Regions from separate parts of the Bacillus sp. m3-13 genome, predicted to be linked through region 3. Evidence: riboswitches for the same ligand, from Rfam matches in the RefSeq annotation. Region 3 holds a riboswitch; each other region holds the start of a gene.
What was found. Region 3 has a riboswitch for S-adenosylmethionine ahead of M313_RS0114355 (methionine ABC transporter ATP-binding protein). Riboswitches for the same ligand answer to the same signal wherever they lie in the genome.
Positions count from the first base shown of each region.

Region 1: it holds a riboswitch for S-adenosylmethionine, as region 3 does, so the genes downstream of both, mtnW (2,3-diketo-5-methylthiopentyl-1-phosphate enolase) here and M313_RS0114355 (methionine ABC transporter ATP-binding protein) in region 3, are expected to answer to the same signal.
Region 2: it holds a riboswitch for S-adenosylmethionine, as region 3 does, so the genes downstream of both, M313_RS0115920 (LLM class flavin-dependent oxidoreductase) here and M313_RS0114355 (methionine ABC transporter ATP-binding protein) in region 3, are expected to answer to the same signal.

Region 1 is NZ_ACPC01000012.1:104,237-107,513, forward strand. It holds gene M313_RS0105350 (carbon-nitrogen family hydrolase) at 1-512, opposite strand, end outside; gene M313_RS0105355 (pyridoxal phosphate-dependent aminotransferase) at 611-1,783, shown strand; SAM riboswitch class I at 1,870-1,975, shown strand; partial or broken gene mtnW (2,3-diketo-5-methylthiopentyl-1-phosphate enolase) at 2,051-3,277, shown strand, end outside.
Region 2 is NZ_ACPC01000022.1:74,888-78,164, forward strand. It holds gene M313_RS0115915 (ATP-grasp domain-containing protein) at 1-92, opposite strand, end outside; gene M313_RS0115920 (LLM class flavin-dependent oxidoreductase) at 145-1,197, opposite strand; SAM riboswitch class I at 1,286-1,397, opposite strand; gene M313_RS26670 (hypothetical protein) at 2,144-2,266, opposite strand; gene M313_RS0115935 (hypothetical protein) at 2,283-2,639, opposite strand; gene M313_RS0115940 (PTS transporter subunit IIBC) at 2,919-3,277, shown strand, end outside.
Region 3 is NZ_ACPC01000020.1:110,665-113,941, forward strand. It holds gene M313_RS0114350 (methionine ABC transporter permease) at 1-374, opposite strand, end outside; gene M313_RS0114355 (methionine ABC transporter ATP-binding protein) at 367-1,392, opposite strand; SAM riboswitch class I at 1,528-1,639, opposite strand; gene M313_RS0114365 (diacylglycerol/lipid kinase family protein) at 1,745-2,629, opposite strand; gene M313_RS0114370 (hypothetical protein) at 2,698-3,033, opposite strand; gene M313_RS0114375 (MFS transporter) at 3,155-3,277, opposite strand, start outside.

The DNA of each region.
Region 1 (3,277 bases), on a different contig from region 3:
TCTGCCACAACAAATATCGCTTTTGCATCTTTTGTAGTATGCGCGCGTATCCATTCAGGAAAACGGATATCATAGCAAATGAATCCTGCACAAGTTTCTCCGTCAAGCTCAAACATCCCATCCGTTTTTCCTGGCTGAAGGAAGTGATGCTCGTCCATCAAGCGAAAAAGGTGCAATTTGCTATATTCGCCGGCAACTTCGCCATCTTTATTGACGGTAATCATCGTATTATAAATTCCTTTGTTCGTTTTTTTGGCGACAGAACCACCCACAATGTGGGTTTTAAGTTCTTTTGCAGCAGATTTAAGGAATTTGGTAGTGACAAAACCGCCGGAATCTGCAATTTTATCAAGGCGTTCGAGGTCATAACCTGTGGACCAAAGTTCAGGAAGGACAATGATATCTGGTCGATCCTTACCTGACAATGTCAGTAGTTCACATGCTTTTTCTATATTTGCTTTGGGATCTCCAAAGGCTACATCAAATTGAATACAAGCTATTTTCCATTTCATAATTTTATCCCCCCGTTGAAAAAATACTTTACAAGTTGAATCTAACAATATATGATTTGTGACTAGGATTTCAAGAATTTTTTAAGTAGGTGAAAAAGGTGAAACACTTTCAACAATCTGAATTATTAAATACACTGCCTAAACAGTTCTTTGCTTCATTGGTTGAAAAAGTGGGAAAGGTTGTTGCACAAGGTCATGATGTTATTAATCTTGGACAAGGAAACCCTGACCAACCGACTCCTGAACATATTGTAAAGTCGTTACAGGAAGCAACCGAAAAACCGAATCATCATAAATATTCCCCTTTTCAGGGTCATCATTTTTTTAAAGAAGCGATCGCAACTTTTTATAAACGAGAATATGAAGTGGACATAAATCCAGAAACTGAAGTGGCCATACTCTTTGGTGGCAAAGCTGGGCTGGTAGAAATCCCCCAATGTTTATTGAATGAAGGGGATACCGTGCTTGTCCCAGACCCGGGTTATCCTGATTATTGGTCTGGTGTGGCATTGGCCAGAGCGAAAATGGAATACATGCCTTTAAAAGAAGTATATCATTTTTTACCAAACTATGAAGATATCAATCCGGAAGTCTTAAAAGCGGCTAAGCTTATGTTCCTCAATTACCCCAATAATCCGACAGGGGCTGTAGCGAATTCTGTATTTTTTAAAGAAACGGTAGACCTTGCAAATGAGCACGATATTTGCGTGGTTCATGATTTTGCATATGGTGCAATCGGATTTGATGGAAAAAAACCACTTAGCTTCTTACAAACTCCTGGTGCGAAAGATGTCGGGATTGAAATCTATACATTGTCGAAAACTTTTAATATGGCCGGATGGCGAGTGGGGTTTGCAGTGGGGAATGAAAGTGTGATCAAAGCGATCAATCTATTGCAAGACCATATGTATGTCAGTATTTTTGGCGCGATCCAAGAGGCGGCTGCCACTGCCTTGTTAGATAAACAAACCTGTGTTCAAGAATTGGTAGATTTGTATGAGGAGAGACGAAACATCCTTATTCATGGATTACAGGAAATTGGTTGGGAAGTAAAGGCGCCAAAAGGTTCTTTTTTTGCATGGTTAAAAGTTCCGGAAAGATACACATCTGAGGAGTTTGCAGACAAACTGCTTGAAGAAGCCCATGTGGTGGTGGCACCTGGTATTGGCTTTGGATCCTTTGGGGAAGGTTATGTGCGCGTCGGTTTATTAACCAGTACAGAAAGATTACAAGAAGTAGTTCAACGAATCAGAGGGTTAAAGATTTTCTGAATAGTCTGTTGACATAAACTCAAAATGATGGCATAATCTCAACTAGAATTTAGTATTTAGATAATTTGAATTTTATATATAATCCAATCTTATCAAGAGCAGGTGGAGGGACTAGCCCGATGAAACCCGGCAACCGACTTATTCAGTTAAGCACGGTGCTAAATCTTGCAGCAAAAAGCTGATAGATAAGAGGACGTTAGATAGACTAACCTCTTCTTATGGAAGGGGTTTTTTGTTTTTTTATCATCGTTAGAAAGGGTGTACATAATGTCAGAAATTCTAGCAACCTATTTGGTTCATGATCATAACGGGAATCTCGAAAAAAAAGCGGAAGGGATCGCACTTGGACTTACCATCGGGTCCTGGACTGAACTTCCGCAGCTTGAACAGGAGCAATTGAGAAAGCATAAAGGCAGAGTCGTAAGCGTGAAAGAGCTCTCGTCAAATGACAGGGTGAATTCTTATTTAGGGAATACGGTGACACGTGGCATTATCCAAATTGCTTATCCTAGTTTCAATTATAGCAATGACTTGCCGGCGATTTTTAACCACGGTATTTGGCAAGTTGTCATTAGATGGGGAAATTAAGTTGATTGATCTTGAGTTCAGCAATGACTTGAAGCTAGCATATCCTGGACCGAAATTCGGAATAGAAGGGCTTCGCTCCATTACTGGCGTACATCATAGACCATTTGTGATGAGCATTTTCAAAGGGGTGATTGGCAGGGACCTTGATTATTTAACGGATCAGTTGAAGGAACAGGCTCTAGGGGGAGTTGATTTCATCAAGGATGATGAAATATTGTTTGAAAACGACCTTACCCCTTTTGAAAAAAGGATTAACGAAGGCAAAAAGGATTCTAGAGGAAGTGAAGGAAGAGACAGGACATCGTGCAAGATATGCGGTTAATCTGACAGGTCGTACGTTAGAGCTTAAAGATAAAGCAAAAAGAAGCGGTAGAATTAGGTGCTGATTTTCTGCTATTCAATGTTTTTGCTTATGGGCTTGATACACTTCAAAGTTTGGCTGAAGACAAGGAAGTATCCATTCCGATTATGGCGCATCCGGCGGTTAGTGGGGCGGTTACCCCATCAGAATTTTATGGCGTTTCCAATGAGTTGTTGTTAGGAAAACTTTTACGCTATGCAGGTGCTGACTTTTCTTTATTCCCATCTCCTTACGGAAGTGTGGCATTGCCGAAGGAACAGGCGCTCGGTATCCGGGACGCTCTGACAGTAGCAGACAATCAGTTTAAATCGACACTGCCTGTCCCTTCAGCTGGAATACACCCTGGACTCGTACCACTACTTTATCAGGATTTTGGCAACGATGCGGTCATCAACGCAGGAGGCGGGGTGCACGGGCATAAGCTTGGTGGGGCTGCCGGAGCAAAAGCTTTTCGTCAGGCAGTAGATGCGGTAAAAGCTGGGGAATCATTGACATCATACGCACAAAAGCATCCGGAGTTAGAGGTGGCCCTCAAGCAGTGGGGA
Region 2 (3,277 bases), on a different contig from region 3:
CATTCTTCATATGGCAATCCCAACTCTTCCAATCTATTAGTTAAATGTGTTGTCCACTCTTTATTTTCATGGATAATGTAGATTTTTTTCACGATGTTTGCCTCCATTTTATGCATATATGCTAGTGTATTCTCTGCTTGGTTTTTATGATTGGGCAAGCTCTTCTGTCCTCGACTTTACAAGTGGCATCACCTTTTTGGCAAAGCGCTCCATTTCTTCAAGCTGCGGGGAGAACTGTAATAGCAATAAGTCCACGCCCGCTTTCTCGAATTCTTGTATTCTTGTAGCAATCTGCTCTGGCGTGCCTATTAAATTTGGACGCAATCCCCTATTCGATACAGAGTAGTCCTGCAGTTGTATTTGTTGTTCAAGCTGTGATTTGCTTGTGAAGTCCTTAAATCCAGCATACGCATCTGATTCTTTAACAGCTGTGATCCGGGCAAGTTCCGCCTCCGCTTCTTCTTCCGTATCTCTGCATATGACATAAGCAGCCATCCCAAAGGATTGAAAAGGAGGATTCGGTGTCTTAGCTCTCTTTTCTTTCATATCATTAATCTTCGCCGCCACTTCCTCCACCGTGCCCCCGTGCATGACATAGGCATCACAGTGTGAGGAGATAACTTCCTTCCCTTTCGGACTCTCGCCACCTGCGTAAAGTATCGGATTTGGGCGCTGCATCGGTTTAGGGTGAAGTTTTGTGTCTTTCAACTGATAGTATTTTCCCTCATAGGTAAAAGAGTCCTCTGTCCATAAGCCTTTAAGGACATCAATAAACTCCTTTGTGCGGTCATAACGCTCATCATGCTCAGTGAAAATCCCGCCATATTGACGAGCCTCCCCTTCCCACCAAGCCGAGACGACATTGAGAGTGAATCGCCCGTTACTGATATGATCGATATTTGCGGTTGCTTTTGCCGCAATTGCCGGGTTATGAAAACCAGGCCGGATCGCCGTCATGATTTCAATTTTTTCTGTAACGGCTGCCAAAGCTGCAGCAGTCGACCAAGCTTCCAATGAGTCCTCTTTCGGTCCTTTAATATCATTTAGGAAAAGCTCGGCAATTAAAGTGGTGTCAAAACCAAGCTGTTCTGCCTGTTGGATCACTTTTTTTGCATAATCAAAAGTCGGCGGCATCTGTTCGTCCTCTACATTTCTCAACCAACCGCCGAATATCGGCAACCAAAATCCAAACTTCATTTCACGCTTCCCCCTTAAATGTTTGTGTATGTAGACAAACAAAAAACTCCTTCGATAAGAAGAAGTTTGAGTACAAGCCCGTAACATCCACTTATCTTCCAAGAACGTTTGTCTTGCTGGAATTGGCACCTGTACGGTTGTTTGTACCATACGGTTGCCGGGCTTCGCAGGGCCAGTCCCTCCACCTCTCTTGATAAGAAAACTTACTATTCAATTATTATTATCTAAACTAATCCTATCACGAAACTTGGGAATGGACAAGTATTTCGGATAGCTAAATAAAGTTGGTGTTATTTATAGCTTATTAGCTTGTAGGGGAATTGATGATGGGGGATTTGGGGAGGCTGAGCGGGGGTGGGCGGCAATGAAGACACTTCTGAGCTTGAATTCCTTCCACTGAGGTCTTCATACACTTTATCAAGACACTTTCAAGCCTGAAACCCTCCCACTAAGGTCTTCATACCCCCTATGAAGACACTCTCAAGCCTGAATTCTTTCCACTGAGGTCTTCATCCACCTTATGAAGACACTTCCAAGCCTGAAACCCTCCCACTAAGGTCTTCATCCACCTTATGAAGACACTTCTAACCCTGAATTCCTTCCACTGAGGTCTTCATACACCTTATGAAGACACTCTCAAGCCTGAAACCCTCCCACTAAGGTCTTCATACACCCTATGAAGACACTTCCAAGCCTGAATTCCTTCCACTGAGGTCTTCATACACCTTATGAAGACACTTTCAAGCCTGAAACCCTTCCACTAAGGTCTTCATACACTTTATGAAGACACTTCCAAGCCTGAAATCCTCCCACTAAGGTCTTCATCCACTTTATGAAGACACTTCCAAGCCTGAATTCCTTCCACTGAGGTCTTCATCCCGACCATTACCTTAATTCCCCACCAAAAAACGCCCCCCATACCAGGAAGGCGTTTCGCATAAAACTATTAATAGACATCCTTTTCGAAGTTAGGGGCATGCAAGCCTACCTCTTCAAAGACTTCGCCTATTTTCTGGTGGAAAGTATCCAATGCAGCTGTCACTTCTTCACCATCTGAGCCTTCTGACAAGGCTGCAGCACGTTCTTCAAAAATATAGAGCTAACAACTCGATGGAATCCTTCATATCCGCGCTAAGATCATCATCCAAGTTCTTCGGAATCTCAATTCCACGAAGTTCGTTGGCAATACGATTACTAGCCTCAACGGCTGCTTCAAGATCTCCTTCACCTGCTGACATTTCATAGGATGTTACAGGCTCGAGATGCTTGCGGATGGTCTGAATCATTTCCATTTGTATATTCATAAGGACGGTTACCGTTTCCCCGCTCTGGTCAGCAGGAACTTGTTTGGAATCGGCAGTGTCCACATTGTTCGCTTCCTCTGTGCAGGCAGATAGCACCATTACTAAAACAAGTATCATAGAGAAAATCCACTTTTTCATATCAAGTCTCCTTTTCTTCATACATTACGGAAACAGTGTACTCGTTTTCACGGAACCTGTATATACTTCCAACAAAAGTTGCATTCTTCTATTTTTTCTTACATCTTGTTATAGTTTGTTAAAAATTTATTAAAATAATATTTTCTGCTTGCATTGTTCACCCACATCCCATACAATAGGAAAATGCAAACGGTTGCACTAGATGTGCATTGTTTTACACTAAAATGAATTCGTTTTCAACAAAAAATAGAACTTTTATAGAAAGAAGGCTGTTAAAAAATGAAGAACTTTTTGTCTTTTGATTTCTGGCAGAAATTCGGTAAAGCTTTGCTGGTAGTGGTTGCGGTTATGCCTGCTGCTGGTATTATGATTTCTCTTGGTAAGTTGGTCGGGATGACTGGCGGAGACTTAGCTCTTGTGCAAACGATTGCAAGAGTGATGGAAGATATTGGTTGGGGAATCATCACCAACCTGCATGTATTATTTGCGGTTGCCATTGGTGGATCGTGGGCGAAAGAACGTGCAGGAGGAGCTTTCGCTGCACTGATTGCATTCGTTCTTATCAACCGTATCACTGGTGCAATCTTTGGGGTTAACAACGATATGGTGGCAGACCCTGAAGCTACATTTACCACTCT
Region 3 (3,277 bases):
CGCGCTGCTTCAATGACACCTTTGTCGATTTCACGTAATGCGATTTCCACCATTCGTGCGTAAAAAGGTGCTGCTCCTATGATTAGAGCTGGCAATGCCGCGTTGGCACCAATAATTGTATCCATAATGAACCTTGTAAAAGGAATAAGTAAAAATATTAAAATGACAAATGGGATGGAACGGAAGATATTAACAAAAGCAGCAACCAATCCATTAACTAATCGGCTTTCCCATATGTTTCCCTTAGCTGTTAAAAACAATAATAGTCCTAAAACAATTCCTAAAATGAACGTAGCGACAACCGATATACTGCTCATATAAAGAGTTTCTAAGGTTGCTTCCCACATCTTGTCCCAATTAACTCTTTCAAGCATGTGTCATCACCTCCAACTCCACTTGCTGCTCACGGATAAATCTCAATGCTTCTTGAACTTGCGTCTCTTCGCCATCGAGGTGCACAAAAAGTGTGCCATATGCTCCATTTTGAGTCTGCGAGATTTTCCCTTGAAGAATGTTCACTTCAATTGGAAATCTGCGAATTAAATTCGTAATTAATGGCTGTTCTGCCGAAGTCCCTACAAATGTTAGTTGAATTACTTTCCCTTGTGGGTATTCAGCCAACAAGTGCTCCACTGTTTCTTGCGTATCATCTGGTTCTGTCACCTGTTTTACAAAGCGTTTTGTGATTGGCTGTTCTGGCTTTCGGAAGACATTAAGTACATCTCCCTGCTCCACTACCTTACCATTTTCCATCACCGCCACACGATGACAGATTTTCCGGATAACATGCATTTCATGTGTGATTAGTACGATAGTCAGAGATAAACGCTTATTAATATCGACTAAAAGGTCTAAGATTGAATCTGTAGTCTGTGGATCCAATGCAGATGTAGCTTCATCACATAAAAGTACTTTAGGATTATTGGCAAGTGCTCTTGCTATTCCGACACGTTGCTTTTGTCCACCGCTTAGTTGAGATGGATAGGAGTCGTCTCTTCCCTCTAATCCTACAAGCTTGATGAGTTCATCCACACGCTTGTTTCGCTCTGACCTGCTCACTCCGGCAATCTCAAGTGGAAACGCGATATTTTCCTTCACAGTTCTTGACCATAAAAGATTGAAATGCTGGAAGATCATACTGATTTCCTGGCGTGCTTCTCTCAGTTCCTTGCCCTTAATTTTTGCAAGATTTCTTCCTGCTACATCCACCACTCCGTCAGTTGGCGTTTCCAGGCCATTTAGCATGCGGATCAACGTACTTTTTCCTGCACCGCTATACCCGATAACACCGAAAATCTCTCCTTGGTTGATGGATAAATCTATATTATCAACAGCTGTCACTACTCCGTTTTTCGTTTTAAATACTTTTTTCACACCCTGAAGTGAAATCATGTTCGCACCTACTTTCTTACTTTTCCTTGTTTTAGCTTACCCAATTAAGTTTAAACAAACGTTTGTTTAATCCTTGAAAACAAAAAATCCCTTCTGCAACAATGAGCAGAAAGGATTAAATGAGAAAAGTCCTTTCTCTCATCTATCAAAGCAAATTGCTTTGTGTGAATTGGCACCATTTCAACAATTCCATGTTGACGGTTGCCGGGTTTCATAGGGCACGTCCCTCCACCTCTCTCGATAAGAGATAAACATATATAATTAAAATTAAGTATTTGGGCAATTCGAATTAACGAGTGTTATCGTATCACGGTAATAATTAGCCTGTCAATTAAAAACTTTTTTACCGTGTTTAAAATATCTTTAAAGCATTCTCATCCACGCTAAAATCAGCTTTTTTATTTTGAACGATTTCTCCGTCACACTGCATGACCATGGAGGAACTTGGGCTTATTTTAATGGATGCGCCTCTAAGCATCGTGACATTTCGGTGTTTAATATGTCTCCCTCTAAAAGCAAGGGGAAACATAAATAATAACTCCCATCTTCCAATACCAGAAACCACACATATATCCAATGCCCCATCATTTCCACAGGCATCTGGGCAGATCATGATTCCCCCACCATAATAAGGGAGGTTGGCTACCGCTATCAGCCAAACATCCTGAAACTTATAAATCTTTTCATCTACTGCAATAGAAACATCAGACGGTTGGTAGGTGAAAAGAACTCTGAAAATATTCAGCACATACGACAAGCCACCTAAGCCTAATTTGTTCAATAAACGTTTCGACCTTGACCTATTGGTCACTTCTGCAACCTTGCCGTCAAACCCAAGTCCCGCAATCGATATGTAATGCTCTTCTTCTACTTTCGGTACATCTATTAGTTGATAGGAACCCTTTAAGATCCTAGACAATGCACCTTCCACAGCAAAAGGGACTCCAAGGCTTCTTGCCAAGTCATTTCCAGAACCGGCAGGAACAATCCCTAGAGCCACTTTTTTATGAACCAATTTATTCACCACTTCATGAATGGTACCATCTCCACCGACTACCACTACAGCTTGAACCAAATTCTCCTCTATATTTTCTATCAATTCACCGGCATGACCTGCATATTCAGTAAAAGATACGAGATAAGTTACATTTTTCTTTTCTAAGTACTTCTCCACTTCTTTCCACATACGAAGTCCTTTTCCGTTGCCAGCCATCTTGTTGACAATAATATGATACACTCTCCTACACCGCCTATAAATTCTCTTTATCTATCTACTTTAATTCGTTATAGGCGAGGACAATTCCTTTAAGATACCTCTTTTCTTTCTGAGCGGTTTACAAGGGTAAATAGGGAATCCATAAGCAAGAAATGTCTGAAGGACCCTTTAAATGCCAAACCTTTCACATCTCTCATCTTCGTTCCATTCAAAAGTTCCAATATATCTTCTTTAGATCCTTCTATCACAATATCAGCTACCGTTGCATCTTGCACCAGTTGCATTTGGTTTTTACTTAGTGAAAAAAACGATTTTTCCCCTTGGGTGACTATACAGCAGCGCAGACTGTAGTATGGCAAAATTTCCATGACATGCGACTTACTTTTGGCTTTAAGAAGAAACATTTCCAAGTTCTCTACTACCATTACAAACCAGCCCCCTTTGCCTATTAATTTCCCTGTATATCAGCCTAATCCCTTCAATAAAAAAAGAACAATTACCGCGTATTGCCGATAATGTTCTTCATTTCCCAAGAAATATGTCAGACTATGATGTCTTTACCATAGTCTTTTGGTAAGTTGCCGTCGTTTTTTCCCTAAACATCATATAAAAGAAAATAGAACTTGTCAGATAAAGCACAGCCGTGATGGAGAATACAATCGAATATCC